Regions from separate parts of the Actinomadura napierensis genome, predicted to be linked through region 3. Evidence: riboswitches for the same ligand, from Rfam matches in the RefSeq annotation. Region 3 holds a riboswitch; each other region holds the start of a gene.

Region 1 (10,054 bases), on a different contig from region 3:
GAACCGCGCCGCGGCCCACCCGGTGATCGGGATCACCGTGGCCAGCGCGAGGGTGTATCCGGTCGCCACCCACTGGATCGTGGCCAGCGAGGTGTCGAATTCCTTCGTCAGGTCATTGATCGCGACGTTGACGACGGTCACGTCGAGGATGGACATGATCGCGCCGAGGACGACGCACATGGCCACCGCGAGCACGCCGCGGTCCAGCCCCCCGCCGGGGGGCTGGTCCGCCAGCGGGCCGTCCGCCGTCTGCGAGGACGCGGGAGCGGTCAACTCTCTTCCAATCGTCAGGGGCCCGTGCATGCGGGCACGCGGGACCGTGGGGGAACGTTCTCGGGGATACCGCAGCAAAATACTGCAGAGACTGACACTTTCGCGAACGAGTTAACTTCGCGGCCTTCGGGACTATTCCAGGAGGGTCCGACACTCTGACCGGGGTCTGCGCTGCTCCCCGGCCTCCAGGCTCCGACCTCGACCGCAGTCGAGGTCAACAGAGTGTGACGCATCCGACATCGAGGTCTCCCCCTCCCTACAGAGCGTCCCGAACCGACCGCACAGGCAGACCGGCGCCCTACGAAGAACTCATCGCCCGTACCTCGAAATTTCCCGACAACTTCCCGTAACCCTCCACCGCGCTCCCCGCCCGCACCCACCCCGGCCCGCGATCAGCGCCTCGGGGAGACCTTCAACCGCCGCCCCAGCGCCTCGCCTCCCCGCACCTCCTGCCCTGCGACGATGTAGACGGTGAGCTTCTTGTTGCCCGCCAGCGGCGCCAGATCCAAGCCCGGCGCGGCACCGGCCACGTCGAGCGTGTGAAGCCGCGGCAGAGACGCCAGCGCGCTGACGTCCGAGACTTCCCGGCAGTCCCTCAGGTACAGCACGGACAGCCTGTCCAGTCCGGACAGCGGCGTCAGATCGTCCACCGGTGACCGCTCCAAATAGAGAAACTCCAGATCGCCCAACCCGGCGCACACCAGCCAGTGCACGTTCGGTGCCGGCTCGGCGACCTAGGCCGGCCCGCAGTCGAGCCGTGTCCGGCTGAGACCGAGTTGCCGGACCTCCCGGAGCGGTGGCAGGGAACTCAGCTCCGTCAGGTTTCGTCATGCCCGGCGCCCGGAGGGCCAGTTCGCGCAGCTTCGGCAGGGCCGGGACGAGACCTGGGTCGAGAACGGGTTCATCGGACATCAGGGTGAGCCGTTCGAGCGACCCGGCATGGTGGGCCAGGAAACCGAGATCGGTGGGCCGGTTCGTCTTGACAGACAGCATCGACAGTGGCGGAACCGACTCGAGGGCCGCCATCTGTGCATCGGAGTGGGACACCGACAGTTCGACACCCTCCGGCAGCGCGGCGAGCACCCGCTCGGCGTACTCGTCCGGATCGAAGTACTGCCATCCGTCGCTCAGCGCCTCCCAGACCGCCGGGCGCCGGATCCGGCTGTAGCGCATGAGCACGTCCAACGCCTCGGAGCCGTTGACCAGCACGGCCGTGCCGATCGTCGCCTTGACGCTCGCGTCCGACATGCCGTCCAGAGTTTCGGGCAGGCGGCGGAGGACGGGGGCGCCGGCGGTGGCGAGGGAGCGGGCACGCCGCGTCTCGGCGCGGGCGGGCGAGGACGCCGGTGAGGAGTTCGCGGCGCAGGGGCTCGTTGGCGTGGCCGGCGGCCATGACGACGGTCTCGCGCCAGGTGTCGCGGTGGGCGTTCTGGATGAGGAGGTCCATGTCGCCGAGGTCGGCGGCCTGCTTGGCGGCGAGGTACTCCTGGACGGTCCGGTGGACGAAGTCGATGCGTCCGGGGACCGGTTCGCGGAGGATGCCGCTGCGCTGGAGCAGTTCGTCCAGCACCTCTCTCGGCGGGACGCGGACCTGAGGCATCGAGGAGAGCCGGTCGGCGACGAGGCGTTCGACCATCGTCTTGGGGAGTTCGACGCGGGCGCTGGTGGACAGCTGCCAGGCGATGTCCTGCAGGATCCGGATCTTCTGGTCGCGTTCGAGGACACTGGAAATGCCTCGTTTGGTGTCCCGTGCCTCCAGAAGCATTTCGAGCGCGGCCGTCGGCGCAGTCGCGGACGGCTTCGTCCTCGGGTGCGGTGAGCGTCCGTGCGGGAAGCCGGGCCAGAACGGTTCCGACCTGGTCGGCGAGTCCGCTGAGCCGCCCGAGCATTTCCGCGGACGCGCGCGGCCCGAACTCCGGCAGGTGAATGACGATGCGCGCCAGGCAGTCGCAGCATTCGTCCAGCACGACCTCGTAAAGGCGAGCGCCCGCCTCACCCAGCTCGAACTCGGCCCGCCGTGCCGGAAGCCGCGACCGCAGGCCCCGCGCGAGCTTCACCGGGTCGGCGTCCGCCGCGAAGAAGGCGTCATCCGAGAGGTCTGCGCGGTCGAGCGTCCGGACGACCTCGAAAAGCGCGGCGTCGCGGTCGCCGTCGGTGAGCCCGCCGAACTCGTTGCCCGCGAAGGTGAGGAGCCGCTCGGCGACCGCATCGGCGATGCCCTCGAACTGCCGCTGGACGCGTCGCCGCTTGATCTCGTCGGGGAAACCCGTCCTGATCAGTTCGGTGAGGTCCTTCCGGCGGCGTCCCTGGTAGAACGCCCGGCGAGCCACCGCCCCACGGCCAGCCGTGCCACCGATGCGCCCACCCGCAACGCGGCCACCTCGACGGACATGGCACCTCCGCTTCAGCCGGAAGAGCCATTATGGCGAGAACCCCGTCTCACGCGACCGCCATTGTCCGGTCTTCGCGCGTCCCCGAGGGTTCTTGCGGCACATGAACGAATCCCTGGCGGCGCCGCGAGGCGACCGAAACCCTCAGGTCCGGGCGGTACGCCGCAGGGCATATCCCGTCGTATCCATGCTTGACGATTCCCCAGTAGATGTCTTCGGAGACCGCGAGAACGAGCGGTGAACTGCTCGCCCGCAGGCATTTCTTCAGCCTCGGCGCGTCCAGTAATCGACAGGCCAGGTCGATGGCCTCGCCGAACGGCCCGTTCTCGTCCCGATGGATCTCGCCCGCGTGCACGACGGCTCGAAGGCGCATGCACCTTGCTCGGCCGCTCCGCCGCCGATATCGACTCGTTGTAGTCGGCCAGCTGCCGGGTGAGGCCCGGAACGAGCCGGGACAGCAGATGAGTCTTCGGCAGTTCATCGACCGGGTGGAACAGCGCGAGGACGCCGTCTCCGCGGTCCTCGAAGGGGTCGCACCACCGGTCCTCGATGCCCGCGGCCGCCATGGCCCGCTTCACCTGGCCGTAGATCTGGCTACGCAGTTCCTCCTTGATCGGGTTCGTGCGGAGCGCCCCGGTCGAGTTCTCCAGGTCGACGGCCAGAATGCTCCTGTGCACCGGGTTGCCGCTCACCTGGCCGCCCCCAAATTCGCTCTGCTGTTAGAACCTCTGGCAATAGTCTGCAACCGGTTCTCGGACTCGTGCAAGATGCACAGCGACATGCATCGCAGCCGGATCGTCTCTGTATCCATCTGGCAAGGTTGACGACTTCCAGTGAGACAGAATGATGTCAAAGGTGGGGAACCGCTTTTCCGCGAGGTCTGGTGATCCAGGCGGCGCGAGGTTATCGTTGCCCTGCAACTTGCAGATCGGCGTCCGGGCCGCAGAGCCGAAACCGATTCGCTGGGAGGCCGGGGTGGCAGCAGCGCCGACCGTCCGCCGTCGCCGCCTCGGCATCGAGTTGCGGAGGCTGCGGGAGCACCTCGGCCGCACGGTCGAGGAGGTCGCGGATCGGCTCGGCTGGTCTCCGTCGAAACTGAGCCGGATCGAGAACGCCCGGATCGGCGTGCGGGTCTCGGACGTCCGGTTGTTGCTGGAGTTGTACCGGGTGGGGGAGAGACACAAGGGGGAGGTGTTGGCCCTCGCGCAGGCCGCGACGGAGCAGGGCTGGTGGGCCGGGTACCGGGACGTACTGTCCGGCGAATTCGGTACCTATGTCGCCTTGGAGGACGAGGCGCGCACCGCGCTGACCTTCACCACGTACGCCGTTCCCGGGCTTTTGCAGAGCAGGGATTACGCGCACCGCATATTGAGCAGTGGAAGGGTCATCGCCGTTTCCACTCCGCGCGAGGTCGAGCGCCGGCTGGATCTACGCATGCGACGGCAGGAAGTGCTGCGCGGCAATGATTCCTTGACCCTCTCGGCCGTGATCGACGAGTCCGTCCTGCTGCGCGTCATCGGTGGTCGGGACATCATGCGCGGGCAGATGCTCGATCTGCTCGAACTCGCCGAATTACCGAATGTCCACGTCCACGTACTTCCCCTGGACGTCGACCGGGAGCCGATATTCGCGGACGACTTCACGCTTCTGGACTTCGCACCCGCCTACGACGTCACCTTTCCTGACGTCGTCTACCTGGAGAATCTGTCGACCACGGCGGTGCTTCAGCGCGACGGTGTCACGCACATGTACCGGTTGTGCTGGGAGGCGCTCAGGTCGGTCTCGCTCTCCGCGGACGAGTCGCTGCGCCGGATATCCCGGGCGGCGGAGGAATGGGGCCCGTCCGGCGCTCGGAGCTGCACCGACGTGTGATCACGACCGCGGATCGGTCTGCTCCGAGAGCCTCGGCAGCGCCTGGAAAGCCCGCCGGGAGATGATGAGGACAGGCCCGTCGTTCCCCTGCTTGGAGTCTCGCACGGCAATCCTGTCCGGGGAATGGCGGGCGACTTCCACGCAATACGTCTCCTGACACCTGCGGCCCTTACGCCATGCCGACGGCTGTGCGCCGGATGTCGGGCCGGTCGCGTCGTCGTCCGCCCATTCGGGCATGCGGGGTCCTTTCCTTCCGGCGGGGCCGGCGGGTCGCGGGCTCGGGTAGAGAGTAGCGAGGACGCCGTCGGCTTCGAGGGGTTTCTCGCAACATTCCCGACATGTTCTCTAACTAGGAAAAAACCGGACAGTTCGGACCAAATGAACGCTTGGTTCGCGTGGCCTTCCTGAGTGGGCGGCGAATCGGGCTTCGGGCGGTGCGTCGCCGCCCGATAATGACCGGCTGGACATTTCCTGGCGGGCCGCTCAATGGGTGAGAATCTCAATCACCCATTGAATGGTCGCCCGTGGAGACGGCCACCACCGCCCGCCGGCTCCGCGTCCAGCTCCCGCACCGAACGAATCGTGTTGACGGGACGGGAGGCTGGCGGGGAGGATGCGGAGGGTTGTGATCATCTAGAGGACTTGAGGGGCCTGGCCCGGGGACGGTCCGGCAACCTGCTTTCGTGGCAAGGTGCCAATGCCAGGAACGATGAGGAGAGTTCATGGGCGTGCGCCTTGATGTTCCTGTGCTGGCCGGGGCGCTCGTGCGGCTGGAGCCGCTGTCGATGGGGCATGTGCCGGAGCTGGCGGAGGCCGCCGAGGAGAACCGGGCGTCGTACGGGTTCACGCTCGTGCCCGGGGCGGCGGACATGGAGTCGTACGTCGCCGAGCAACTCGTGCGGCCTGGGCTGACGCCGTTCGCGCAGGTCAGGGTCGCGGACGGGAAGGCGGTCGGGCATACGGGGCTGTGGGATCCGCGGACGTGGCCCGGCACCGGGCGGTTGAGCGCGATCGAGATCGGGTGGACGTGGCTGGCCGCGTCCGCGCAGGGTACCGGCATCAACGTCGAGGCCAAGAAGCTGCTGTTCACCTACGCTTTCGAGACGCTGGGCGCGGTCCGCGTCGATCTCAAGACGGATGCGCGCAACGAGCGGTCGCGGCGGGCGATCGAGCGGCTCGGCGTGCATTTCGAGGGCGTCCTGCGGAGCTGGTCGCCGTCGTGGGCGCCGGGCGAGGAGGGCACTCTGCGTGATTCGGCGATGTTCTCGGTGGTCGAGCCGGAATGGCCGTCGGTGAAGACGGCCATGACGAATCGTCTGGCGGAGACCGTCCGGCGGTGACGGTGAGGGAACTTCCCGGGCGTTCGCCGGTGCTGGGCGGGACGCTTGTGCGGCTGGAGCCGCTGTCGATGGGGCATGTGCCGGAGCTGGCGGATGCCGCCGAGGAGGGCCGGGCGTCGTACGGGTTCACACCGGTGCCTTCCGCGGCCGAGATGGAGTCGTACGTCGCCGGCAAGCTCGGCCGCTCTGAGCTGATGCCGTTTGCACAGGTCAGGGTGGTGGACGGGAAGGTGGTCGGGCATACGGCGCTGTTGCATCCGCGGCCGTGGCCGGGTCGGGAGCGGTTGAGCGCGATCGAGATCGGGTGGACGTGGCTGGCCGCGTCCGCGCAGGGCACCGGCATCAACGTCGAGGCAAAGCGGCTCCTGTTCGGCTATGCCTTCGAGACGCTCGGCGTAGCACGCGTGGAGCTCAAGACGGACGCGCGGAACGAGCGGTCGCGGCGGGCGATCGAGCGGCTCGGCGTGCATTTCGAGGGAGTGCTGCGCAGTTACTCGGAGTCGTGGGTGCCCGGCGAAGAGGGCAAGTTGCGGGACACCGCCATGTTCTCGGTGATCGCCGACGAATGGCCGTCCGTGAAGACGACCATCACGGATCTCCTGGCAGAGGCCGTCCATCCCTGACGGCGCCCAGCGACCTTACTGCTGGGTCAGCGAGTCCAGGAGTTTGCGGCCGTGCTGCCATGAGCCCAGGCCGCTGGCGGAGTTGATGTGGCCGTACGCGCCCGCCAGGTGCCATCGCGCCTGCCATCGCGCCGCGAAGCCGGCGGCCGTCTCCGGGGTGCAGTACGGGTCGTCGGCACTGCCCACCACCAGGGCCGGGCACGGCATCGGCTGCGCCGACACCTCGGTGAACGTCGCGGCCGCCTGGCGGGGGAAGGCGTGCCCCTCCGGGTCGGGCGGAGCGACCAGGAACGCGGCGCCTATCGGGCTTGAGGGATTGCTGTTCAGCCAGGTGGACGCCGCCCAGCAGCCCAGGCTGTGGGCCACCAGCACGACCCGGCCGTCCTTCCGGGAAGCCTCGTCATACGCCTCCTGTACGGCGCCGACCCAGTCGTCCAGGTCGGGGGCGGACCACGAGGCAGGGGAGATCCTCACCGCCGAGGTGCCCCACTGCCGCTCCCACAAGGTCTGCCAGTGCTGCTCGCCCGAGCCGTCGATGCCCGGGATGATGACGTACGCGACCACTGCCCACCACCATTTCACTCGCCGCTCCCTGCGATCCTGGGGGCGCCCGACGCAGATTCTGATGGATGCATCAGGGCGGCGGTGGCGGTACAAGTGATCTCAAAGAAGATGGTGCGGACGACAATGGAAGCACTCGACCGGATAGACCGGGACATCCTCGCCCTGCTCCAGACCGACGGCCGGCTGACCGGCGCGGAGATCGGGCGCCGCGTCGGACTCTCGCAGCCAGCGGCCAGCGCGCGCATCCAGCGGCTGGAGAAGAGCGGTGTCATCACCGGCTACCGGGCCTTGGTCGACCCGGAAGCCCTCGGACTGAACATCCACGCGGTCGTCCGGCTGCGCACCACGCACGCCCGGCTCTCACGCGCCCTGGACTTCGCCTCCCGGACCTCCGAGATCGCCTCCACCCTCAGAGTCACCGGGGAAGACTGCCTCATCTTCGACGTCCACTGCCCGCAGGCAGGACGGCTAGAAGAAGTCGTCGACGCACTTGCCCGTTACGGCCCGGTCACCACGTCCCTCGTGCTCCGCGCCTATCCGCACAAGCCGCTGACCGACGCCACGCAGGCAACGTCATGACCCGCAGCGACTAGAGCTCGAACCAGACGGCGTGGCCCTTGGCGCGCGGCTCCGTGCCCCAGGCGCTCGCGATGGACGCGACGATCCGCAGGCCGCGGCCGGTGACGTCCAGCTCGGCCGCCTCGGCGACGTGCGGGACGGTCGCCGCCCGCCCGTCGTCGATCACCGCGATCCGGACGGCCCGCTTCGAGTAGGCCACCTCCACCCGGATCTGCCCGTCGCGCCCCGACTCGGTGTAGCGCAGCGCGTTCGTCAGCAGCTCGCTCTTGCACAGCGCCGCGTCGTCCAGGCACGGGTGCTCCCGGCCCAGCACGTCGCGCAGCCACCGCCGGGCGTGCCCCACCGCCCGGTCCATCCCCGGCAACAGAAGCGCGTCGAACCTCATGGTCGGCGCAGTCATCGCTCACTCCCCTCGCGTTGCTGTCGCGAAAAGGATGAGCGGGCCGGGACGTGACGAGCGATGCGTTCGCCGGCCTCGGCTCCAGGTCCTCGGGCAACAGTGCCTCAGTCACTTTTGACCGAGGCACTGTTGCCGCCTTCGTTGGAAACCTTCAGCGTCACGCAAAGTCAAGGCATGATTACTCCATGGAGAACGCGCAGCGCCCGACCATGCGAAGCCGCAAGCTCGGCCAGCGCCTTCGCGCCATCCGCGAGGACCGAGGGCTCACCCTCCAGAAGGCCGCCCGCCTGCTCAACCGCACCCCGTCCTCGCTCAGCAAGCTCGAAACCGGTAAACGCGGCATCCGCCGCCCCGCCCTGGAGCACATGCTCGACCGCTACGAGATCGTCGACCTCGACGAGCGTCAAGTCCTCTACGACCTCGCCCGAGACTCCGGCAAGAAGGGCTGGTGGTTGCGGTACGAGAGCAAGCTCTCCTCGGCAACGCTGGACTACATCTCGGTCGAAGCTGAAGCGACTTCCATGAACTCCTTTCAGCTTCATCTCATACCAGGGCTTCTGCAGGCAAAGGAGTATGCCCGTGCAGTCAATGCATGTGGTGTCTCTCAGGGAGAGTCTCCTGATGTTGAGGCTTTGACTGAGATCCGCATGCGGCGACAGCAGGTTCTTTTCAAGGACGACCCGCCACATTTGTGGGCCATAGTGAGCGAGGCTGCTCTTCGTCAGCGATTTGGTGGGAGGGATGTGATGAAGGTCCAGCTCAGGCGCCTGATGGAGCTTTCCATCCTTTCTAATGTGACTCTTCAGGTTCTCCCATTCTCGGTTGGCGGCCACGCCGGTCTCAACGGCTCGTTCACCACGCTGATCGCTAACGACTTGTCGGTGACTTTGGTGGAGAATCTCACCACCGGCTGGTATCTCGAGGATCCGGACGAGGTTCGAAGCTACGATGTCGTCTTCAATCACCTGAGGGCGGTCGCTCTCTCGCCGTCTGATTCCCGTGTCGTGATCGAACAGCTATTGTCGGAGTCATGACCAGTGAGCAGCTTGTCTTCTCCCCGTGGCGCAAGAGCAGTCACAGCGGAAGTGGGGGGTCGGAGTGCGTGGAGGTCGCCGCCGCGTGGCGCAGGAGCAGCCACAGCGGTAGTCAAGGCTCGGAGTGTGTCGAGGTTGCCGACGCGTGGCGCAAGAGCAGCCGCAGTGAGGGCAGCGAAGGGCAGTGCGTTGAGGTGGCGGTGGGGGAGCGGCGGGTGGCGGTGAGGGACTCGAAGGATCCTGACGGAGCGGTGCTGGCCGTCGCGCCGTCCGGGTGGGCGTCCCTCCTCGCCGACGTCAAGGCCGGGTCGTTCAACCTAGTTCGCTGACGCAGGCACCGGGGGACGGGTGCATGGGCATCCGTCCCCTCTATTGTCACGTCGCATACTGCGGGCGTCCGGCCGGCCGGTAGACCTGGAGCGTTACGCCCCTGGGGAAGGCCTGCGACTCGACCAGGTCCAGCGCCATGTCCGGGCCCGCGGCGGGGAACAGCCGCGTGCCCTGGCCGACGACGACGGGGACGATGAGCAGATTCATCTCGTCGACGAGGTCGTTCTCCAGCAGCCAACGGATCAGGGCGCCGCTGCCGTGGACTTGCAACTCGGCCCCCGGTTGGGCCTTCAGGTCCGCGATGGCGGCCGCGACGTCACCGGACAGGACGGTCGTGTCCGCCCAACCCGGTTCGGTGAGCGTGTTCGATGCCACGTACTTGGGCCGGGTGTTCAGGGCTTCCGCGATGGGGTTGCTGCCCGGATCCATCGCGCCCCAGTAGCCGGCGAAGAACTCGTAGGTCCACCGGCCGAACAGGAACGCGCCGGCGCGCCGGTAGGTCTCGTTGACGAACGTCATGGCGTCATCGTCGAAATGCCCCATGGCCCATCCGTCGCGCTCGAACCCGGCCCTGTGCTCCTCTTCGGACGGGCCGTTCCCCTGCATCACGCCATCGACGGAGACCTGCGTGGTGGTCCTCAGTTTCATG
Region 2 (10,054 bases), on a different contig from region 3:
CTGGGGCGACAAGCGGCCGAGCTACATCCGGCACGCCGGCGCGCTGCTGCGGATGTTCCCGGACGCCCAGTTCGTCCACCTCGTCCGCGACGGCCGGGACTGCGTCGCCTCCCTCAAGGAGATGCCCTGGTACGACCAGGACGTCAACCACGCCATCTCGGTGTGGCGCGAGGCGATCGACACCGGCCGGCGGCTGGCCCTGCGCCTCGGCCCCGACTCCTTCTACGAACTGCAGTACGAGCGGCTCGTCGCCGACCCCGCCGACGAGCTGCCCCGGCTCTGCGAGTTCCTCGGCGAGGACTACCACCCGTCCATGACGGCCCCGCAGGCCCTCGCGCAGCAGACCGTCCCGCTGCAGAAGAAGTGGCACGGCCTGACCCGCGACGCCGTCACCTCCACCCGCGTCGGATCCTGGGCGCAGCGGCTGGACGCCTGGGAGATCAGCCTCGCCGAGGCCGCGTTCGGCGACCGGCTCGCCGAGTACGGCTACGAGCCCAGCGGGCTGCCCAAGCCGACCACCGCCCGGCTCGCCCGCTTCGCGCGGACGGCCGCGCACCGCCGCATGGCGCACCGCAAGGCCGACCTGCGCGAGCGCTGGCAGCGCCGGCACGAGCCGAGCCCCGTCGACTGCCGCCTCGCCCCGGCCGCCGTCCCGGCCACCGCACCGCAAGGGCGGCCGGACTAGCCGAGCGACCCGGAGCAGCCGAGCGACCCGGAGCAGCCGAGCGGTCCGGAGCAGCCGAGCGGAGGGTCAGTCGAGGGCGGCGAGCTGGTCGGCGAACCAGCGCCCCGGCGGGAGGGCGGTCGCGGCGGACGCGAGCCGGGCGCAGCGCTCGGCCCGCTGGTCGCGCGGCATCAGCAGTGCCTGGTGCAGCGTCTCCGCGGTCTGGGACACGTCGAACGGGTTCACCATAAGGGCGTCCTCTGACAGTTCCGCCGCGGCGCCTGCCTCGCGGGACAGCACCAGTGCGCAGCCCCGCTCCGACAGGACGGGCCCCTCCTTCGCGACGAGGTTCATCCCGTCGCGGATCGGATTCACCAGCAGCACGTCGGCCAGCCCGTAGGCGGCGAGCGACCGCGGATAGTCGTCGTTCACCTGGAGGATGAGCGGCTCCCACGTCGCGGTGCCGAACTCCTCGGTTATCTGCTTGGCCATCCGCTGCACGGCCGCCGTGTACTCCCGGTACTCGGGCAGGTCGTAGCGCGACGGATAGGCGAACGCCAGGTGCACCACCCGTCCGCGCCACTCCGGATGGTTGACGAGCATCTCCCGGTAGGCGGCCAGCCCGCGCACGATGTTCTTGGACAATTCGGTCCGGTCGATGCGGACGATGAGCTGCCGGTCGCCGACCTGCTCGCGCAGCGCGCGCGCTCGCTCCGCCACGTCCTGCTGGGCGGCCCGCTGACGCAGCTCCGTCCCGTCCACACCGAGACCGTGCACGCCTACACGCGTCGTATGCCCCGCGCATGTGACGGTACGGGCGGCGCGGTCGACGCGTGCGCCGAGCACCACCTCGCAGCAGTCGAGGAAGGCCGAAGCCCACCGCTCGGTGAGGAAGCCCGCGTGGTCCGCGCCGAGGATGCCCTGCAGTATCTGCGCGCCGATGTCGTCCGGCAGGAGACGGAAGTATTCGGGCGGCGCCCAGGGCGTGTGCGAGAAGTGCACGATCTTCAGATCTGGGCGCCGTTCGCGGAGCATCCGCGGTGCCAGCGACAGGTGGTAGTCCTGGATCGCTGCCTTCGCGCCCTGCGCCGCGTCCCGCGCAAGGGCGTCGGCGAACGCCGCGTTGTACGCCTCGTAGGACTGCCAGTCCCGCCGCGCGCGCGCGTCGAAATGCGGGCTGCGCGGGGTGTCGTACAGCAGGTGGTGGACGAACCACAGCGTCGAGTTGGCGACCGCGTTGTACGCGCGGTGGAACGTCGCCGCAGGGATGTCGAGCATCCGGACGGCCGCGCCGCCGGTGTCGTGTCCCGCGAGGTCGATTCGCCCGTCCGGTGCACGACGCGCCGCCGTCCGGTCGGCCTCGCCGAGGCTCGAGCACACCCACAGCACGTCCTGCTTGGACGCGACGCCCGCCAGGCCCGACACCAGGCCGCCGCCGCCCCGCCGCATGGTCAGCCCGCCGTCGTCGGACAGCGAGAACGACACCGGGCCGCGGTTCGAGGCCACCACCACTTGGCTCATACCGGCAGGGTCTCAGTTGTGACGGGGGTGCTTCAAAGTGGCGAGGGGGATGACTTCGGCGCCGCGTGAAAGGTAGGCATCTGTACCGATCCCGTTGTGATTACGGTGATCTGCTCCGGGTACCCGGGCGGAATGAGCCGGTCCGAGACGACCAAGACCGTCCTCGTCGCCGGGGCGGCGAACCTGATCCTCGCCATCGCCAAACTGATCGCCGGAACGCTGGCCGGATCCAGCGCGATGCTGGCCGAGGGCGCGCACTCCGTCGCCGACACCCTCAACCAGGGCTTCCTGCTGACCTCGCTGCGCCGCAGCGCCCGCCCGCCCGACCGCAGCCACCCGTTCGGCTACGGAAACGAACGCTACTTCTGGTCGCTGCTCGCCGCGTTCGGCATCTTCGTCGCCGGCGGCGGCTTCTCCATCTTCGAGGGCGTCCTCGCGATGACCGGGCACGGCGGCTCCGAGGGCGACGTCTGGATCGCCTACGGCGTCCTCGGCCTCGGCGCGCTGCTGGAGGGGACGTCCTGGGTCCGCGCGTACACGCAGGCGCGCCGCGAGACCCGCGAGAACGGCCGCGACATCGTCGACCACGTCCGCCGGTCACCCGACGTCACCTTCAAGGCCGCCCTGTTCGAGGACACCGCCGCCATGATCGGCCTCGCGTTCGCCGCCGCCGGGCTCGTCCTGCGGCAGCTCACCGGGTCGCAGTTCTGGGACGGCCTCGCCTCCGTCCTGATCGGCCTGCTGCTCGTCGTCGTCGCGTTCGTGCTCGGCCGCGACAGCATGGGCCTCATCATCGGCCGCGCCGCCGACCCCGCCGCGCTGCGCGAGATCCGCGCCGAGATCGCCGCCGCGCCCGGCGTGACCGGCATCGACGAGCTGCTCACCATGCACTTCGGCCCGGACGAGCTGCTCGTCGCCGCCCGCGTCAACTTCTCCGACGACATCAGCGCCGACCAGGCCGAGGACGTCGCCGGCGAGATCGACCGGCGGCTCAAGGAGCGCGTCCCGATCGTCCGGCACGTCTTCCTCGACCCCACCCAGCGCACGCCCGGCCGCGCCCCCGCCACGGACGCCGCCGACGCCGCGGGCGAGCCGGCGTGATCAAGACCACCTCGGGGTAACGTCTCACTGGCCGGACCCGCCTGTCTGCCATCCGGTCACGTCATGTAAAGTTCGCATACGAGCTCAAACGGCTCGACCACAACTGAATACCGCTCATCCAGAGGGGTGCAGGAAGCGCAGTGGCCGACGGGCCGGTCTTCCAGCTCAGCCCCCTGACAACTGAATACCGCTCATCCAGAGGGGTGGAGGGACCGGCCCTGCGAAGCCCCGGCAACCACCCGGCTGACGCGCGCTCGCGATCCTGCGAGGCCGGCCGGGAGATGGTGCCAACTCCGGCCTGCGACCAAGGTGGCGCAGGAAAGATGGGGAGAAAGGCCTCGCCCTCATGGCACTCACGTCTGCCACAGACCTCGGACCCGCTACCGCCCTCGTCTGCCGCGAATGCGGCTCGAAGCGCGACCTCGGCCCGTTCTACGCGTGCGAAGAATGTTTCGGCCCGCTGGAGATCGCCTACGACTTCGGCGGGATCACTCGCGCGGACATCGAGTCCGGCCCCCGCAACATCTGGCGCTACCGCGGGCTGCTGCCCGTCCCGTCGACCGTCGCCGACACCCCCAACACCGAGCCCGGCCTGACCCGGCTCGTCCGCGCCGACAACCTCGCCGAGAGCCTCGGCCTGCAGCGCCTGTGGGTGAAGGACGACAGCGGCAACCCGACCCACTCGTTCAAGGACCGCGTCGTCGCGGTCGCGCTCGCCGCCGCCCGCGAGCTGGGCTTCAAGGTGCTGGCCTGCCCGTCCACCGGCAACCTCGCCAACGCGGTCGCCGCCGCCGCGGCCCGCGCCGGGATCCGCAGCGCCGTGTTCGTCCCGTCCAACCTCGAGTCGCAGAAGATCGTCACGACGGCCGTGTACGGCGGGACGTTCGTCACCGTCGACGGCAACTACGACGACGTGAACCGGCTCGCGTCCGAGATCGCGGGCGAGCAGGAGGACTGGGCGTTCGTCAACGTCAACGTCCGCCCGTACTACGCCGAGGGCTCCAAGACGCTCGGCTACGAGATCGCCGAGCAGCTCGGCTGGCGGCTGCCCGACCAGATCGTGGTCCCGGTCGCGTCCGGCTCCCAGCTCACCAAGATCGACAAGGCGTTCCAGGAGCTGATCAAGCTCGGCCTGGTCGAGGAGAAGCCGTACCGCGTGTTCGGCGCGCAGGCCGCCGGCTGCGACCCCGTCTCCGCCGCGTTCAAGGCGGGCCACGACGTCGTCCGGCCGGTCAAGCCCGACACCATCGCCAAGTCCCTGGCGATCGGCAACCCCGCCGACGGCCCCTACGTCCTCGACGTGACGCGCCGCACCGGTGGCGCCGTCGAGGACGTCACCGACGCCGAGGTCGTCGAGGGCATCCGCCTCCTCGCCCGCACCGAGGGCATCTTCGGCGAGACCGCCGGCGGCGTCACCGTCGGCTGCCTGCGCAAGCTCGTCGGGTCCGGCGCCCTCGACCCGTCCGCCGAGACCGTGATCATCAACTCCGGTGACGGCCTGAAGACGCTGGACGCCGTCGCCCCCGTCGCCAAGCCGAGCGCGAACATCGCCCCGACGCTGGAGGCGTTCCGCGCCGCCGGCCTCGCCTGAGAACGAGAAGGAGCCAGCACATGAGCAGCGTGTCCGTCCGCATCCCGACGATCCTGCGGACCTACACCGGCGGCGAGGCGGAAGTGAAGGCCGAAGGCGGCACCCTGCGCGACGTGGTCGCCGACCTGGAGGCCAGCTACACCGGCATCTCGGCGCGCATCCTGGACGACGCCGGCAAGATCCGCCGGTTCGTCAACGTCTACGTGGGCGACGAGGACGTCCGGTTCGCCGACGGCCTGGACACCGCGACGCCCGCGGGCGTCCAGATCTCGATCATCCCCGCCGTCGCCGGCGGCTGACCGCCACCGGCCAACCGCCCTTCGTCCCCGGGCACCGTCGTAGCCGCCGGGTAGGGTCGACTCCGATCACGCCGAGTCGACCCCGCCCGCGGCGCTGCGCCGCGGAGACGCGGATGATCCGCGGTCCCCGCGAGGGCAGGGGCGGGGCATGGTCGAACGGCGGGCTGGGGAATGGCGCAGGGCACGGTCAAGTGGTTCAACGCCGACAAGGGGTACGGCTTCATCGCCGTTGACGGAGGCCGTGACGTCTTCGTCCACCACTCGGCGATCCAGATGGACGGTTACCGCATCCTCGAACAAGGCCAGCGCGTCGAGTTCGAGATCACCCACGGCGACCGCGGCCCCCAGGCCGACACCGTCCGCCCCCTCTGACCCCACCCGCGGACCACCGATGAGTTCGCCCGTTCCCACCGGTCTCAACACGGGACGGCAACCCTGAGGGAGGGTCCTGTGGGCAAGGTGATCGTTTCCACCCAGATGACGGTCGATGGCGTGATCGACCGGATCGACGAGTGGTTCACGCCGGCGGGCGAACACGAGGAGTCCGGCAGCTTCGACCAGCTCTTCGCCGCCGACGCCCTCCTCCTCGGCCGCAAGACGTACGAGGGCCTGGCGAGCGTCTGGCCGACCATCACGGACACCCGGGGGTTCGCGGACCGGGTCAACGGCATGCCGAAGTTCGTCATCTCCCGCACCCTGCAGGGGCCGTTGGAATGGAACGCAAGCCTGCTCGAAGGCACCCTCGCCGAGGCCATCTCCGAGCTGAGGCAGCGCCATACGGGGAACCTCGTGTCCTACGGCTGCGGTGAACTGGCCCATCACCTGGCCACCCAAGGCCTCGTGGACGAGATCCGGTTCTGGGTCCACCCCGTCATCCTCGGCCACGGCACGCGTCCGTTCCACTCCCTGGAGCCGCCGGTGCACCTGACCCTGACGGGCACCACGACGTACCGTTCAGGAGTAACCCTCCTGACCTACCGCCCAAATCCCAAATAAGAAGCACGAACGCTCGGGTCCCTCGCAAGCCTTTGCTGCACGCTCCGGGCGGTCAGACGCAGGGCCGCGCAGCGGACTGAGCGCCGCCACCCCTTGACGGCAGGACGACGGGCGGCGGAGTTCATCAAGCGGCGTCATCACCAGCCTCAAGGCTCGCGCGGACGGTGTGAAGCGTCCCGTTCCGGCCAGTCCTGAACTGGTCGCCATCCTGCGGGCGCACATGGGACGGCTGAGGACGGTCGGCTGCTGCAGCGAGGGCGGGAATCGACTGGCGCCCGTCAACTGCGAGACGGTCTGGCGGCCCCAGTTCGCTACGCCGCTGGCGGAACGGCCGTACGACCTGCGGCATGCGTGCCTGTCGCTGTGGCTGAGCGGCGGCGAACGCGGCTGCTCGTGCTGGGCACTCCATCGCCATGTTGCAGAGCACGTATGCTCACTGTATTGACGGCGATGAGGACATCATGAACCGGCGCATCGATGCAGCGCTGGGGGCTCCTCCTACTCCGGTCGCGGAACGCGCGGAACGGATCGTCATCCCTACCTCCCACCCTCGGGCACGTGTTCCGCGAATACCGGCGCACGGTCGCACACGGCGGATCACCTCGACACATGTCCGGCGGCGAGTCGCGTCCCTCCGGCGCAGGTCAGGGCGACGCCGAGCAGGTGGATGAGGACGACTGCGGCGTGGATGCGCGACGCTTGCACTCGGCAGGGTAGAGTGCTAAAAAACGGTTGGCACTCTACTGTGGAGAGTGACAGCTTCACAGTCTGGGTCGGGGCGATGAGGCCCCAGTCCGGTGGCGGAATGGCAGCCGCCGGAGCGGGGGCCGTCCGTCGCGGGCGTCGGCTCGATCCTTTAAGCCACCTTGTTCCGGGAGGACTAGGAGCCTATGGCTGCAAAGATGATCGCGTTCGACGAGGAGGCCCGTCGCGGCCTCGAGCGCGGCATGAACCAGCTCGCCGACGCCGTGAAGGTGACCCTTGGTCCCAAGGGGCGCAACGTCGTGCTGGAGAAGAAGTGGGGCGCCCCCACGATCACCAACGACGGCGTATCGATCGCCAAGGAGATCGAGCTCGAGGACGCCTGGGAGAAGATCGGCGCCGAGCTCGTCAAGGAAGTAGCGAAGAAGACCGACGACGTCGCCGGTGACGGCACGACGACGGCGACCGTCCTCGCCCAGGCGCTGGTGCGCGAGGGTCTGCGCAACGTCGCGGCCGGCGCGAACCCGATGTCGCTGAAGCGCGGCATCGAGGCCGCGGTCGAGCGGGTGAGCGAGGAGCTGTCCAAGCTCGCCAAGGACGTGGAGACCAAGGAGCAGATCGCCTCCACGGCGTCCATCTCCGCGGGCGACCCGCAGATCGGCGAGATGATCGCCGAGGCGATGGACAAGGTCGGCAAGGAAGGCGTCATCACGGTCGAGGAGAGCCAGACCTTCGGTCTGGAGCTCGAGCTGACCGAGGGCATGCGCTTCGACAAGGGCTACATCTCGCACTACTTCGTGACCGACCCCGAGCGGATGGAGGCGACCCTCGAGGACCCGTACATCCTGATCGTTCAGGGCAAGGCGTCGGCCAACAAGGACCTGCTGCCCGTCCTCGAGGGCGTCATGCAGTCCGGCAAGCCGCTGCTGATCATCGCGGAGGACGTCGAGGGCGAGGCCCTGGCGACCCTGGTCGTCAACAAGATCCGCGGCATCTTCAAGTCCGTGGCCGTGAAGGCCCCGGGCTTCGGCGACCGCCGCAAGGCCATGCTCGGCGACATCGCCACGCTGACCGGCGGCCAGGTCATCAGCGAGGACGTGGGTCTCAAGCTCGAGAACACCACGACCGACATGCTGGGCCGCGCCCGCAAGGTCGTCATCACCAAGGACGAGACCACCATCGTGGACGGCGCCGGTGACGCCAACGAGATCGCGGGCCGGGTCAACCAGATCCGCACCGAGATCGACAACACCGACTCCGACTACGACCGCGAGAAGCTCCAGGAGCGCCTGGCCAAGCTCGCGGGCGGTGTGGCGGTCATCAAGGCCGGCGCCGCGACGGAGGTCGAGCTCAAGGAGCGCAAGCACCGCATCGAGGACGCCGTCCGCAACGCCAAGGCCGCGGTCGAGGAGGGCATCGTCCCCGGCGGTGGCGTCGCGCTGCTGCAGGCCGGCACCAAGGCGTTCGACAAGCTGGAGCTCGCGGGCGACGAGGCCACCGGTGCCAACATCGTCAAGCGCGCTCTGGAGGAGCCGCTGAAGCAGATCGCCGTGAACGCCGGCCTCGAGGGCGGCGTCGTGGTGGAGAAGGTCCGCAACCTGACCCCGGGTGAGGGCCTGAACGCCGCGACCGGCGAGTACGTCAACATGTTCGACTCCGGGATCCTCGACCCGGCCAAGGTGACCCGGTCCGCGCTGCAGAACGCCTCGTCGATCGCCGCGCTGTTCCTGACCACCGAGGCCGTCATCGCCGAGAAGCCCGAGAAGAACCCGGCCCCGGCGGGCGACCCGTCCGGCGGCATGGGCGGCATGGACTTCTGATCAGGTCCTGAGCCGTACGGTCGTTCCCGGCCGTCCGCGCGTCCTCGCGCGGACGGCCCGGCGACCCGGTGACGAAAGGGGCGGTTCCCTCGCGGAACCGCCCCTTTTCGCACGCCCGGGGACCGGCGGATGCTGTGGGCGGCGCGAACGTCTCGGCGCGCTGGACACGAAATATTCGGAGTACCTCGCCGCCGACTTCCCCGAGACCCTGCCGGGCCCTGTGAGGCGGGCACTCGGCATCACCGCGGGACATCGTCGTGGAGGGCCGGCTGCCCTAACCGACGCGTTTCCGCACCTGCGCCACCCGGTGTTCTCCGGGACGCTGCGGCAGAGCCCGGACCCGGCCGTCCAGGTCGTGCAGGACGACCCCGTCATGTGGTGCGAGAGCTGCAGTGGCAGGACGGCAAGGGCATCTGGATCGTTGGCGGTTCTCTGTAGTCCGAGATCGATCGCCTCATCGTCAAGATGGCACCGCTCACCATCGGCAACCCGCGTCCCGCTCTTCAACGCGGCGCTGACTTCGGCCCGTGTACCTGGCGCCTCGCCGACCACGTCGTGATGGGCAGTGGCGCGATGCACCTACGACCGCGCCTCCGCCGAAGGCGAGCCCGCCTGGCCGGCGAGCACGCCGGAACACCCTGTGGGAGGCCCCGGGGCGACCGCGGGGCACAGGAGCATCGCCCCGGCGCTACATCGTCCAGTGGCCGTCCAGGTCAGGCGGCTGCCGGTGCCGGCCTCGCGGGCTCGCGCGCCGAAGCGGGACGGCGAAAGACCTTCCGCTGCGGAGCCGGGCTTGGCAGGATCGCCGCTTGGACGGCGCGGCACCCGCGCTGTGCGACGGACGTGAAGGGCGGCCCGCGTGCGCGGCCGATGAGGCAGGAGAACGCGTGAGCGAAGTGTTCAGCTCCCCGGTGCTCAGGGTGGAACAGCCCCGCAGGGGTCCGTTCGCCAAGTCGCGATACCGGGTCCTCGACGGCGAGGGCACCGTCCTGGCCGTCGCGGGGGAGACCGGAGAGAAGAACCGCGCGGAGACGCTGCGAAAGCTGTTCCCGGGCAAGTCCGACCTCGACGCCCACGTCGTGCTGCTGACCACGCCCGGCGGCGACCCGCTGTTCGTGGTCGACAAGCGGCGGGGACGGGAGCTGACGGAGGTCTCCGACTCCGAGGGCGTCCTTGTCGGCTCGTTCGTCACCGAGCGCGTCGGCCGCCGGTACGTCCTCAGGGACGCCAAGGGCGGCCGGCTCGGCACGGTCGCGGTGGACCTGCCGCGCAACAACTTCGAGGTGATGGACGCCGACGGCGGCAAGGTGGCGCACGTGCGCAAGAAGTGGGCCGGGCTCGCCACCCACCTGCTGACCAC
Region 3 (10,054 bases):
CCCGGGTTGAGCAGCAGGGCCCAGTCCTCGCGCGGCCACGCGCCGATCAGCTCGCGGAAGTCGGCGTACACGAACCGCGACTCCGGCAGCACCTCCCGCAGCCGGACGAGGGAGGTGAACACCCGGACCGCCGCGCCGTCGCGCAATGCCGCGTCCCACCGGAACTCGCGCTGCACCGGCGTCACCTCGAGCGGCGCGTCCGGCGGGATCGGCACGAGCACGTTGGCGTTCAGCAGGACGCGCAGGAACGCGTCGGAGTCCCCGCCGAGCGCGGCTTCGTAGAGCTCCTGGTCGATCCGGTTCCCCGGCTCGAAAACCGCCTCGGGCTCTTCGACGCTCTGCAGCCGCCGCTCCGGGCCGGCGGGGCCCGTTTCCTGCGGGGGCGTTGCGGTGTCGCTTGGGGCGCCGGCGGGTTCCGCGGCTCCGACGTCCGCCGGTCCGGTCTGGGCACCGAGGCCGGCGATCGCGTGCCCGCCGGTCACGGTGGACGCGTTCTCGCTGCTCGCCACATCTTGCGCGGGCTCACCTGTGTAGCCATGACCGGGGTCGGACGGGGCGTATGTCTGCGGCGTCGGAGGGCCGGCCGGCGTCCCGTCGGTGTTCGGTGGATCCGCCGGTGCGTCGCCGGTGTATCCGGACGGCAGTCCTTGCGGGCCCCTGCCGAATCCGGCGTGCTCGCTCGGAGGCGGCGCTGCTCCGGTGTCTCCCGGTGCGTGTTCGCTGCCGGACGGGTCGTAGACCTGGGGCTGTGGGCCGGTGTGTCGCGTGACGGCTTGCGCGTTGGTGTCGGCTGTGGACGGTTCGTAGCCGGGGCCTGTGGTCTCCGGGGTGCCGAGTCCGGCTCGGTCGACCTGGGGCATCGGGCCGGTGGTGGTCGGCGCCGCCTCGTGGGTCGGTGCTCCGGTGTCTCCCGGCGCGGGGACCTGCGGTTGGGGGCCGGTGTGCTGTGCGGCGCCGACCGGTGGTCCCTGCGGTGCGTCGACGTCCGCCGGGACGGTGGCGGCGGGCGGGATCGCCGTGCCAACGGGCGGTGTTCCGGCGTCTCCCGGCGTGTGGGGGAGCGGGCCGGTGTGGTGCAGGGCGGGCGTGGGCTCCGGCACCGTGGGGGCGGGCCCGTCCGGGAGGGGCGTTGACGGTTCGCCGCTCGCGGCGGGTTCGGGCTCCGGGATCGGGCCGGTGTCGGTGGACGGGACGGGCGGGGCGACGGGAACGGCGGGGTTGTCCGGAGGAGGAGGCGTCGCGGCGGACGGCGGGGTGGCGGCCTCCTCGGGCGCGGTGCGCGGCGGGCCGCTGAGGGCGCGGACCTGCTCGCCCGGCATGGTGGCGTCGATCGGGGTGCCGGGGTTGATGACGAGCGTCCAGCCGGGGTCGGGCCAGGCGGACACGACGTCCAGCAGGCTCGGCATCACGAAGCGGGACGAGCCGATGGCGTCGTTCATCCACTTGAGCGACGTGAAGAGCTGGACGGACGTGCGGCCGTGCACGGTGACGGGTCGCCACGGGAAGCCGGGGTCCTCCGGCGCGATGCCCCACGGGGTGTCGGGATCGGCGGGGACGAGGACCTGCGCGCCGAGCAGGATCTTGAAGAAGGCGTCGGTGTCGCGGCGGCGGGCGGCGTCGAAGAGCCGCTGCTCGATGTCGTTCTGCGGCTCGAAGCGGTCGGTCATCCGGGCGGCGGCGCGCTGGTCGGCCCAGGTGGCGAGGCCGGGGAGCTGCGCGGCCATGACGGTGCCGCCGGCGGGGGAGCCGGAGTTGATGGCGAGGAGCCAGCCGTGGTCGGGCCAGTAGCGCAGCGCGACGGTGAACGGCAGCTTGATGTACTCGGTGCCGGTCCCGGCGGCGTGCGCGGCCTCGATGAGCCGCTCGGGCGAGGTGAAGACCGGGACGACGGTGTTGCCGTCGACCTCGCGGGTCCGCCACGGGAAGCCGGGACGGCCGGGGCGGAGCGTGTAGTCGGTGTCGTCCGGGACGGGCAGCAGGATCTCGGTGTCCGCCATCGTCTGCAGGAACAGGTCGTGGTCGTTGTTCGCCGCGGCGCGCAGGAGTTCGCGTTCGACGTCGTTGGCCGGCCGGAACTCGGGCCGGGACGGCTCGGGCGGTGCCTCGCGGGTCAGCTCCCGGTGCTGGCCCTGCAGTTCCTCCCAGGGCGACTCGTCCGGCGAGGACGAGGACGACGATGAGGGCGACAGCGCCGGTGAAGGCGACGGTGCCGGAGGCGGTGACGGCGGTTCCGGCGAGGACGCCGGTTCCGGCGAAGGCGAAAGCGAAGGCGCTGGTTCCGGTGAAGGCGCCGGTTCCGGAGCGGGCGCCGGTTCCGGAGCGGGCGCCGGTTCCGGGGCAGGCGCCGGTTCCAGGGCCGGTGCCGGTGCCGTGCCGGACGGGAGTTCGGGGCGGCCGACCCGGGGCGGGCGGCCGTCGCCGTCGGCGACCTGGCGGACGAACCAGGCGGGCATCCGCGACTCGATCGGCAGCGGGGTGCCGCCGGGGTGGGCGGGGGCGTCGACGGCCAGCCACCAGCGGGCGTCCGGCCAGGTCTCGGCGAGGTCGCCGAAGCGCAGCGTCATGAAGTGCCGCCAGGATGGGCCGAGGCACGCGCGCATCGCCGCCGCGGAGGTGTAGGCGAGGACGTGCACGCGGCCGTCCTCCTCCTGGGTCGGCCAGGCCGGCCGCGTCCGGCCGGCGAGGACGCCGTCGACGGCGTCGTCCGCGACGGGCACCACGAGCTCGCTGCCCGCGAGGACGCGGAAGTAGCCCTCCTGGTCCCCGGCCCGTACGGTCTCCTCCAGTCGGCGTTCCAGTTCCGACGTGGGTCGCCACGCGTCGGCCACCGCCGCCACCCCCTGTTTCGTCCGTGCTCGTCCCCGACCCGCCGGGTCCCGGTGGGAGTCCCGGCGGGAAGTAGCGCGACTGCCTACGCTACAGGGGCGAACAGGACCAAAGGCCATAAACGTCTGTGCTTGCGGGCGATTCCGCAGGTCAGCGCCGTGCCGACCCCGCCAGTCGCGCCAGCGCGGTGCACAGCCGGTCGATGTGCTCCTCGGTGCTGCCGATTCCGAAGCTCGCGCGGACGGCCGCCCCCTCGCCGCAGCCCGCGCCGCCCTCCCCGTCCAGCAGGTGCCGGACGAGCGGGTGCGCGCAGAACTTGCCGTCCCGCACGCCGATGCCGTGCTCCCCGGACAGCGTAAGCGCCACGTCCCGCGCGTTCCAGCCGGTCACGGTGAAAGACACGATCCCGACCCGCGGAGACCGGTCGCCCCACAGGGTGAGCTCGCGGACGTGGGGGAGCGCGGCGAGGCCGGCGCGCAGCCGGGCGAGGAGGCGTTCCTCGCGGGCGGCGAGCGCGTCCCAGCCGGCGGCGGTGAGCGCGTCGCAGGCGGCGGCGAGCGCGATGACGCCGAGGACGTTGGGGGTGCCGGCCTCGTGCCGCTGCTCGGCGGACGGCGCCCACCGGACGGTCTCGGCGACGGACGCGCTCGCGCCGCCGCCCTTGAGGTAGGGGTCGGCGGCGCGCAGCCAGTCGGCGCGTCCGGCCAGCACGCCGGCGCCGAACGGCGCGTACAGCTTGTGCCCGGAGAACGCGACGTAGTCCAGGCCGAGCGCGGTCATGTCGAGGGGGCGGTGCGGGACGAGCTGCGCGGCGTCCACCGCGATGCGGGCGCCGTGCCGCCGGGCGACCTGCGCCAGCTCGCGGATCGGCCACAGCTCGCCGGTGACGTTGGACGCGGCGGTGACGACGAGCAGCCGGGCCCCGGCCGGCGTCGCGGCGAGCGCGCGGTCGGCGGCGTCGATCGCCTCGGCGGGCGTGGCGGGCACGGGCAGCCGCACGGCGCGCCGCCACGGCAGCAGCGACGCGTGGTGCTCGGACTCGAACACCACGACGCTCGTCCCGGACGGGACGGCGTGCGCGAGCAGGTTCATCGCGTCGGTGGTGTTGCGGGTGAACACGACCGCGTCGCGCCGCCACGCGCCGAGGAACGTCCGCACGGTCTCCCGCGCGTTCTCGTAGGCCTCGGTGGTGACCTGCGAGGCGTAGCCGGCGCCGCGGTGCACGCTGCTGTAGTAGGGCAGCGCGCGGGTGACGGCCTCGTGCACCGCCTCCAGACAGGGCGCGCTGGCGGCGTAGTCGAGGTTGGCGTACGGGACGCGGCGGCCGTCGTCCAGCGGGACGGGCGCGTCCGCGCCGATGACGCGAGGGGCGCGAACTTCCGGCCCGGTGCCGGACGTCTCAGCACTCGTGAACGGGGAGCGGGACGGTGCGGGGGCGAGCGTGGGCATGCCGGTTCCTTCCGGGGTCAGGGACCCCGGGGACGCGCCTGCGGGATCCGCGCTTGCCGGGACGCGGTGTCGCGTCCGGCCCGGTCCTCACCCGGGGCACCCCATCGCGGACGAAGGGTTGCCGGCCAGCGAGCCGGGGCTTGGCGCTGGCGCTCATGACCTAGTGCGGAAGTATATGCGGGGCCTGTGGCAGATCAAGCGGGAGGGTGCGATGCGGTACGGGGTGGTTCGGGCGCTGGCCGGGGGCGTGGTGATGCTCGGCGTGTCCGGTCTGCTGGGCGCGTGCGGTGCGCTGGGGGGCGACTCCGGCCAGGTCTGCACCGACACCAAGAAGGCGTTCCAGCAGTACGTCACCCAGGTCAGGAGCGTGCCGGCGGCGGAGCCGGCGCAGTGGGGGCAGGCGACGCAGCGGCTCGCGACCCGCCTCGACGGGCTGGCGAAGAAGACCGATGACGGGGCGCTGAAGAAGGCGCTCCAGGACGAGGCGGGCCGGCTGCGCTCCGCCGCCGCGAGCGTGCACGCCGGGGACGCCGCGCAGCTCAGCGCCGTGCTGGACGGGACGCCCTCGCGCATCGGAAAGGCGTGCGACTAGCGGGCGTCCGGCCGGAAGGCCGCGGGCCCGGCGGGTTCACCGCCGGGCCCGCGCTGCGACGCGGCGCTAATTGAACATCTGGCCGCCGCTGCCATCGTCGCCGGTGCCACCACCGCCGCCACCGCCGTTGCCTCCGCCGTCGTTCCCGCCACCACCACCGTCGTTGCCGCCGCCGTCGTTCCCACCGCCGCCATTGCCGCCGCCGTCACCGCCGCCGGGCAGCGACGGGATGATGGTCGGCAGGCCGCCGGTGGGGGGCGTCGACCCGCCCGGCTCCTCCGTCCCGCCGGACGGGCGGTGCGACGGGCCCTGCGTGGACGGCGGCTCGGTGCTCTGGCCGCCGCCGGTGGGCGGGCCGCCCCAGCCGCTGCCGGGGGTCTCGGACGGCGACCCGAACGACTCGGGGTCGTAGCCCTTGATGTCGACCGCGTCGGCCATGTACGACCGCCACATCTGGGTGGGCAGCTGCCCGCCGTACGCGCCGTACCCGGGGATGTTCAGCGCCTTGTTGTCCTCGCGGAACATCGCCACGGTGGTCGCCATCTGCGGGATGTACCCGTTGAACCAGATCGCGCGGCCCTCGTCGGTGGTGCCGGTCTTGCCGGCGACGTCGCGGCCGTCGGGCAGCTGCGCGCCGGTGCCGGTGCCGCCCTGGACGACCTGCTGCATCGCGTACGTGGCGTCCCGCGCGACCTGCGTGCTGAACGCCCGCTGGCCCTTCTCGGCGAACTTGCGGGTCTGGCCCTCGTTGTCGGTGACCGACTTCACCACGAACGGCGTGCGGAACTGGCCCTCGTCGGCGAACGTCGCGTACACGCCGGCCTGCTGGACCGGGTGCAGCGACACGATGCCGAGCGGGAACGACGTCGCGGACCGCTGCGCGGCCGTCATCTGCGACGAGGAGACGCCGAGCTTCTCGGCCATGTCGGCGATCTTGCTGTTGCCGATGTCCTGGCCGAGGTTCACGTAGGCGGTGTTGACCGAGTGCTCGGTCGCGGTGACGAGGTTGATGTTCCCGAAGTTCTCGCCGCTGTCGTTCTCGATGCGGTGGCCGCCGAAGTACTGCGGGGAGCTGCCGTCATAGCTGTCGGACAGGCTCTTGCCGTCCTCCAGTGCGGCGGCGAGCGCGATCGGCTTGAAGCCCGACCCGACCTGCGCGGTGTCGTAGAAGGCGCTGCTCGCGGCCTCGGTCAGGTAGTTGCGGCCGCCGTAGAACGCCAGCACCTGCCCGGTGTTCGGGTCGACCGACACCAGCCCGGTGCGGATCTTCTTGCTCATCCCGGCCGGGGCGGCGGCGTCGACGGCCCGCTTCGCCGCGTCCATCAGCCGCTTGTCGAACGTCGTGGTGATCTTCAGGCCGCTGCGGTTGATCTCGTCCTCGGTGTAGCCGCGCCGCTCCTCCAGCTCCTTCTTGGCCAGGTTGACCATGTAGCCCTTCTGGCCCTTGAGGACGTCGGTGATCTTCTCCTTGCCGGGCAGCGGGAACTTCATCGCGGCGGCGTCGGCGGACGACAGCGCCCCGTCGCGGACCATGTTGTTCACCACCGCGCGCCAGCGCTGCTCGGCGTACACGCGGTGCTGGCCGGTCGGGTCGGAGAAGTTGCTCGGCTGCTGGATCGCGGCGGCCAGGTACGCGGACTCGGCGGGGGTGAGGTCCTTGACGTCCTTGTTGTAGTAGGCGTGCGCGGCCGCCTGCACCCCGTAGGCGTCGCGGCCGAAGTAGATGGTGTTGAGGTACTGCTCCAGGATCCAGTCCTTGGACTTCTCCCGGCCCACCTTCAGGGAGACCATGATCTCCTTGAGCTTGCGGGTGACCGAGCGCTCCTTGCCGATGCCGCCGTAGTAGTTGCGGACCATCTGCTGGGTGATCGTGGAGCCGCCCTGCAGCTGCTCGCCGGTCGCGGTGGACCAGAACGCCCGCGCGGTGCCCTGCACCGACACGCCCGGGTCCTTGTAGAAGCTGCGGTTCTCGGCCGCGATGACCGCGTCCCGGGTGCTCTTGGGGATCTGGTCGTACTTCACCGCGTCCCGGTTCATCCCGGTCTTGGCGATCAGCGTCTTGCCGTCGGAGTAGTAGAACGCGGGGCCCTGCGCGAGCGCCTGCTCCTGCGGGGAGGGGACCGGCGTGAAGACGTAGGCGATCGCGAACGCGGCGACGAAGAACCCGAGGATGCCGAGCAGCGTGAACAGGATCCGGCGCAGGTAGCGGGCGCGCCGGCTGCGCGGCTTCTTCGGCCCCTTGCCGCCGCCGGCACCTCCACCGCCGCCGCCGGAGCCGCCGGGGCCGCCGCCGGGGCCGCGCCCGGGTGGCCCCCCTTGCCTGGTCGAAGCAGCCGGCATGGTCTTGGTATCTCCCGCCGCCGAGTCGCTCACACCAGCGCCGGCGGAGGCGCCCGGAACGTCCCGCGCGGCGCGGGGGGTATCGGGGGACACGCCCTTTTCGACCGCCGGAGATTGGGCGTCGACCGCCGGAGATTGGGTGTCGACCGCCGGAGATTGGGCGTCGGCGGCCGGGGATTGTGCACCGGCCGGCGGCGATTGCGCCTCCGCGGCGCCCGCGATGCCCGCCGCGTCCGCCTTGTCGTCGTTCTGAGATATGTCGTCGTTCAGGGCTGATTTCGGGTCGGGGGCGGTTTCTCCGGTGTCCACGGTGAGCGTCGCCGCCCGGGTCGCGGGGGCCCCCGCCGGCCCGCCCTCCCGGCCGGGCTCGCGGTCGCCGGCCTGGTCACGGGCCTGGTCACCGGCCTGGGCGGCCTCGTCCGCCGGGTTGTGGCGCGGTGCGGCGGCGTCCCCTGCGTCCGCCGCGGCGGCCTTCGCGGGCTCCTGCCCGAGATCGCGTGCCATGCCCGGTGTGCCGTCTTCCTGACCTTTTTCCCTGCTGCTCACAAGCCCCCCGTGATTATTGCGTTACCGACGATACCTGAGGGGATCCATGCGATGGGCCGCCCAATGCGCATCCTTGGCTTCCCGATAGGAGGACGGCCGCCGGGTCCTCCGGGTTGTCGTGACGGATGTCGCAAAGCCCCCCGAACGCCCGCGCAGAGCCTCCTGACGGCGTCCTGAACGCCGAGCGGCGGGGACCCAGGACCGGGTGCCCGCCGCTCGTCTCCGCCATGCGCCGTCACGCGGCGCGCGCGCTCACTTCTGCGCCTTGGCGAGGATGTCCACCACGAACACCAGGGTGTCGGTGCCCTTGATCCCGGCCTGCGCGTTGCCCGTCTTGCCGTAGCCCTCGGACGGCGGCAGCACCAGCATCACGCGGCTGCCGACCTTCGCGCCGGTCAGGCCCTTGTCGAAGCCGGGGACGGTCTTGCCGGTGCCGATCGGGAACAGCGCCGGCTGGGCGTTCTTCCAGCTGGAGTCGAAGATCTTGCCGCCCTTCCAGATCTGCCCCTGGTAGTTGACGACGGCGTCGTCGCCCTTGGCCAGCGCCGGGCCGGTGCCCTGGACGAGCGTCTTGACCTGCAGCTTGGACGGCGCGTCCACCTTCGGGATCGTCACCTTGGGCGCCTTGCCGGTGCCCTGGTCCTCGACCTTGGGCAGGTTCTTGTCGTCCAGCTTCTGCGGGGCGCCCTGCGGGCCGGCGTTCTTCTTCCCGACCGCGGCGACGTCCACGACGAACACCACCGCGTCGTTCTTGCCGAGGCCGAGCTGCGAGCCCTGGTCGCCGAAGCCCATCGCCGGCGGGACCTCCACCAGCACCCGGCTGCCGGCCGTCTTGCCGACCAGGCCCTTGTCCAGGCCCTTGACGCCGCTCTTGCCGACGGTGAGCGCCTGCGGCCCCGACGAGCCGCTCTGCGACTGCTGCTCGTAGGACGAGCCGATCTTCTTGCTGGTGCTCTGCTTCTTGGAGTCGTCGGCGTCGGTCTTCTTCGCCCACTGGTAGAAGGAGTACTGGACGAACATCGTGTCGCCGTCGGCGATCGCGGGTCCGCCGCCCTTGATCACGGTGCGCGTCTTGAGCGACTTGGCCGGCGCGAGTTTCGAGGGGATCTTCACTTTCGCCTCGGACCCGAACTTGCCCGACACCTCGATCTTCGGGCCGGGCCGGGTCACGTAGTAGGTGACGCCGCCCGCGATGGCCAGCACGGCCACCACGATCCCGGCGATCGTCGCGATCCGCCGCTTGCGGGCCTGGGCCGCGGTCAGCCCGGACGGCCGGTTCAGCCCGCTGCCGCGGCCGGCGCTGATCCCGTGCGGGGTGAACTCCGGGCTGCGGATGTTCTTGGCGTTAGGGATCTTCGCCTTGACCGCCGGCTTGTCATCCTCGGCCATGGTTCCTCACTCGCTCCGGGGTCGACGACATCACGAAAGTGACCACCCTTCCAGCACCGGCCTAAGAACAGCGTGAAAACCGCGCAAAGGAGGCCGACCCGCAATCTACCGGTCACTCCTCGTGGAAGAGCGCTCCTGGCAGGGGAACCGCCCTCGGAGGGCGGTCTCTATGGGACACAGTGACTCGTCAGGATACTGCCGCGGGGGCGCGGGCGAGCAAACGCCGCTTCCGGCCGCCGGGCAGGTCGTCCTGCTCCAGGACCGTGAAGGCGCCGTCGAGCAGCGACGCGGGCTCGCCTTCGACGACGCACCAGTCGGCGGGGAGCGTGTCATGGCCGTGCCGCGCCCGCGCGGTGAGCGCCTCCCAGGCCAGCAGCCCGCCCGGGGCGACGGTCGCGACGGCCCGCCCGAACACGGCCCGGTCCCAGAAGCCCGTGCACAGGACGAGCGCGTACCGGTCCGATCCGGGCCGCCATGCTCCGAGGTCCTCGTGGACCAGCGTGATCAGGCCGTCCAGCCCGCGGCGGCGGGCCTCCGCGCCGAGCCGGCCGAGCGCCACCTCGGAGACGTCCACGGCCGTCACGCGCCGTCCCGCCCGCGCGGCCAGCAGCGCCGACCCCGACGTCCCGCACGCCAGATCCAGGACGGGCCCGTCCGGCAGCGCCCCTCCCGGCGTCGCCTCCAAAGCCCGCACGGCCAGCGGATGCGGTGCGAACGACGGCTCCGGCGCGCTCTCGTACTTGGCGTTCCACCGGAGCCGGTCGGGATGCCCGTCGAGCCCCGCCGGCACCCCGGCGCCGCCCGCGCCCGCGGCGTCCCGCCCGCCCGCGCCCGCGGCGTCCCGCCTGCTCGTACCCGGGGTGTTCCGCCCGGCCGCGTCCTCGCCGGGGCCCTCGTTCGCGTCCGTGCCGG

What was found. A riboswitch is a leader RNA that binds a small molecule or an ion and turns the genes downstream of it on or off. The one in region 3 is predicted to bind S-adenosylmethionine.
Positions count from the first base shown of each region.
Region 1: it holds a riboswitch for S-adenosylmethionine, as region 3 does, so the genes downstream of both, ABD296_RS28880 (GNAT family N-acetyltransferase) here and ABD296_RS05215 (aminotransferase class V-fold PLP-dependent enzyme) in region 3, are expected to answer to the same signal.
Region 2: it holds a riboswitch for S-adenosylmethionine, as region 3 does, so the genes downstream of both, thrC (threonine synthase) here and ABD296_RS05215 (aminotransferase class V-fold PLP-dependent enzyme) in region 3, are expected to answer to the same signal.

Region 1 covers NZ_BAAAMR010000059.1:21,773-31,826, reverse strand. Annotated here, with positions in the region: gene ABD296_RS28910 (DHA2 family efflux MFS transporter permease subunit) at 1-273, opposite strand, end outside; gene ABD296_RS28905 (leucine-rich repeat domain-containing protein) at 666-986, opposite strand; gene ABD296_RS28900 (hypothetical protein) at 1,445-2,092, shown strand; partial or broken gene ABD296_RS50675 (NACHT N-terminal Helical domain 1-containing protein) at 2,172-2,603, opposite strand; gene ABD296_RS28890 (hypothetical protein) at 3,125-3,487, shown strand; gene ABD296_RS28885 (Scr1 family TA system antitoxin-like transcriptional regulator) at 3,585-4,535, shown strand; gene ABD296_RS50670 (DUF397 domain-containing protein) at 4,536-4,772, opposite strand; SAM riboswitch class I at 5,162-5,251, shown strand; gene ABD296_RS28880 (GNAT family N-acetyltransferase) at 5,258-5,875, shown strand; gene ABD296_RS28875 (GNAT family N-acetyltransferase) at 5,818-6,498, shown strand; gene ABD296_RS28870 (RBBP9/YdeN family alpha/beta hydrolase) at 6,514-7,080, opposite strand; gene ABD296_RS28865 (Lrp/AsnC family transcriptional regulator) at 7,186-7,641, shown strand; gene ABD296_RS28860 (ATP-binding protein) at 7,652-8,041, opposite strand; gene ABD296_RS28855 (helix-turn-helix domain-containing protein) at 8,227-9,075, shown strand; gene ABD296_RS28850 (DUF397 domain-containing protein) at 9,072-9,404, shown strand; gene ABD296_RS28845 (dihydrofolate reductase family protein) at 9,451-10,053, opposite strand.
Region 2 covers NZ_BAAAMR010000072.1:42,692-52,745, forward strand. Annotated here, with positions in the region: gene ABD296_RS32685 (sulfotransferase family protein) at 1-685, shown strand, start outside; gene ABD296_RS32690 (alpha,alpha-trehalose-phosphate synthase (UDP-forming)) at 752-2,185, opposite strand; gene ABD296_RS32695 (cation diffusion facilitator family transporter) at 2,318-3,286, shown strand; SAM riboswitch class I at 3,475-3,616, shown strand; gene thrC (threonine synthase) at 3,633-4,877, shown strand; gene ABD296_RS32705 (MoaD/ThiS family protein) at 4,898-5,176, shown strand; gene ABD296_RS32710 (cold-shock protein) at 5,348-5,548, shown strand; gene ABD296_RS32715 (dihydrofolate reductase family protein) at 5,627-6,172, shown strand; gene groL (chaperonin GroEL) at 7,063-8,694, shown strand; gene ABD296_RS32725 (phospholipid scramblase-related protein) at 9,582-10,054, shown strand, end outside.
Region 3 covers NZ_BAAAMR010000005.1:142,906-152,959, reverse strand. Annotated here, with positions in the region: gene ABD296_RS05220 (SseB family protein) at 1-2,828, opposite strand, end outside; gene ABD296_RS05215 (aminotransferase class V-fold PLP-dependent enzyme) at 2,977-4,275, opposite strand; SAM riboswitch class IV at 4,320-4,436, opposite strand; gene ABD296_RS05210 (hypothetical protein) at 4,487-4,867, shown strand; gene ABD296_RS05205 (transglycosylase domain-containing protein) at 4,934-7,711, opposite strand; gene ABD296_RS05200 (FKBP-type peptidyl-prolyl cis-trans isomerase) at 8,006-9,142, opposite strand; gene ABD296_RS05195 (class I SAM-dependent DNA methyltransferase) at 9,330-10,054, opposite strand, start outside.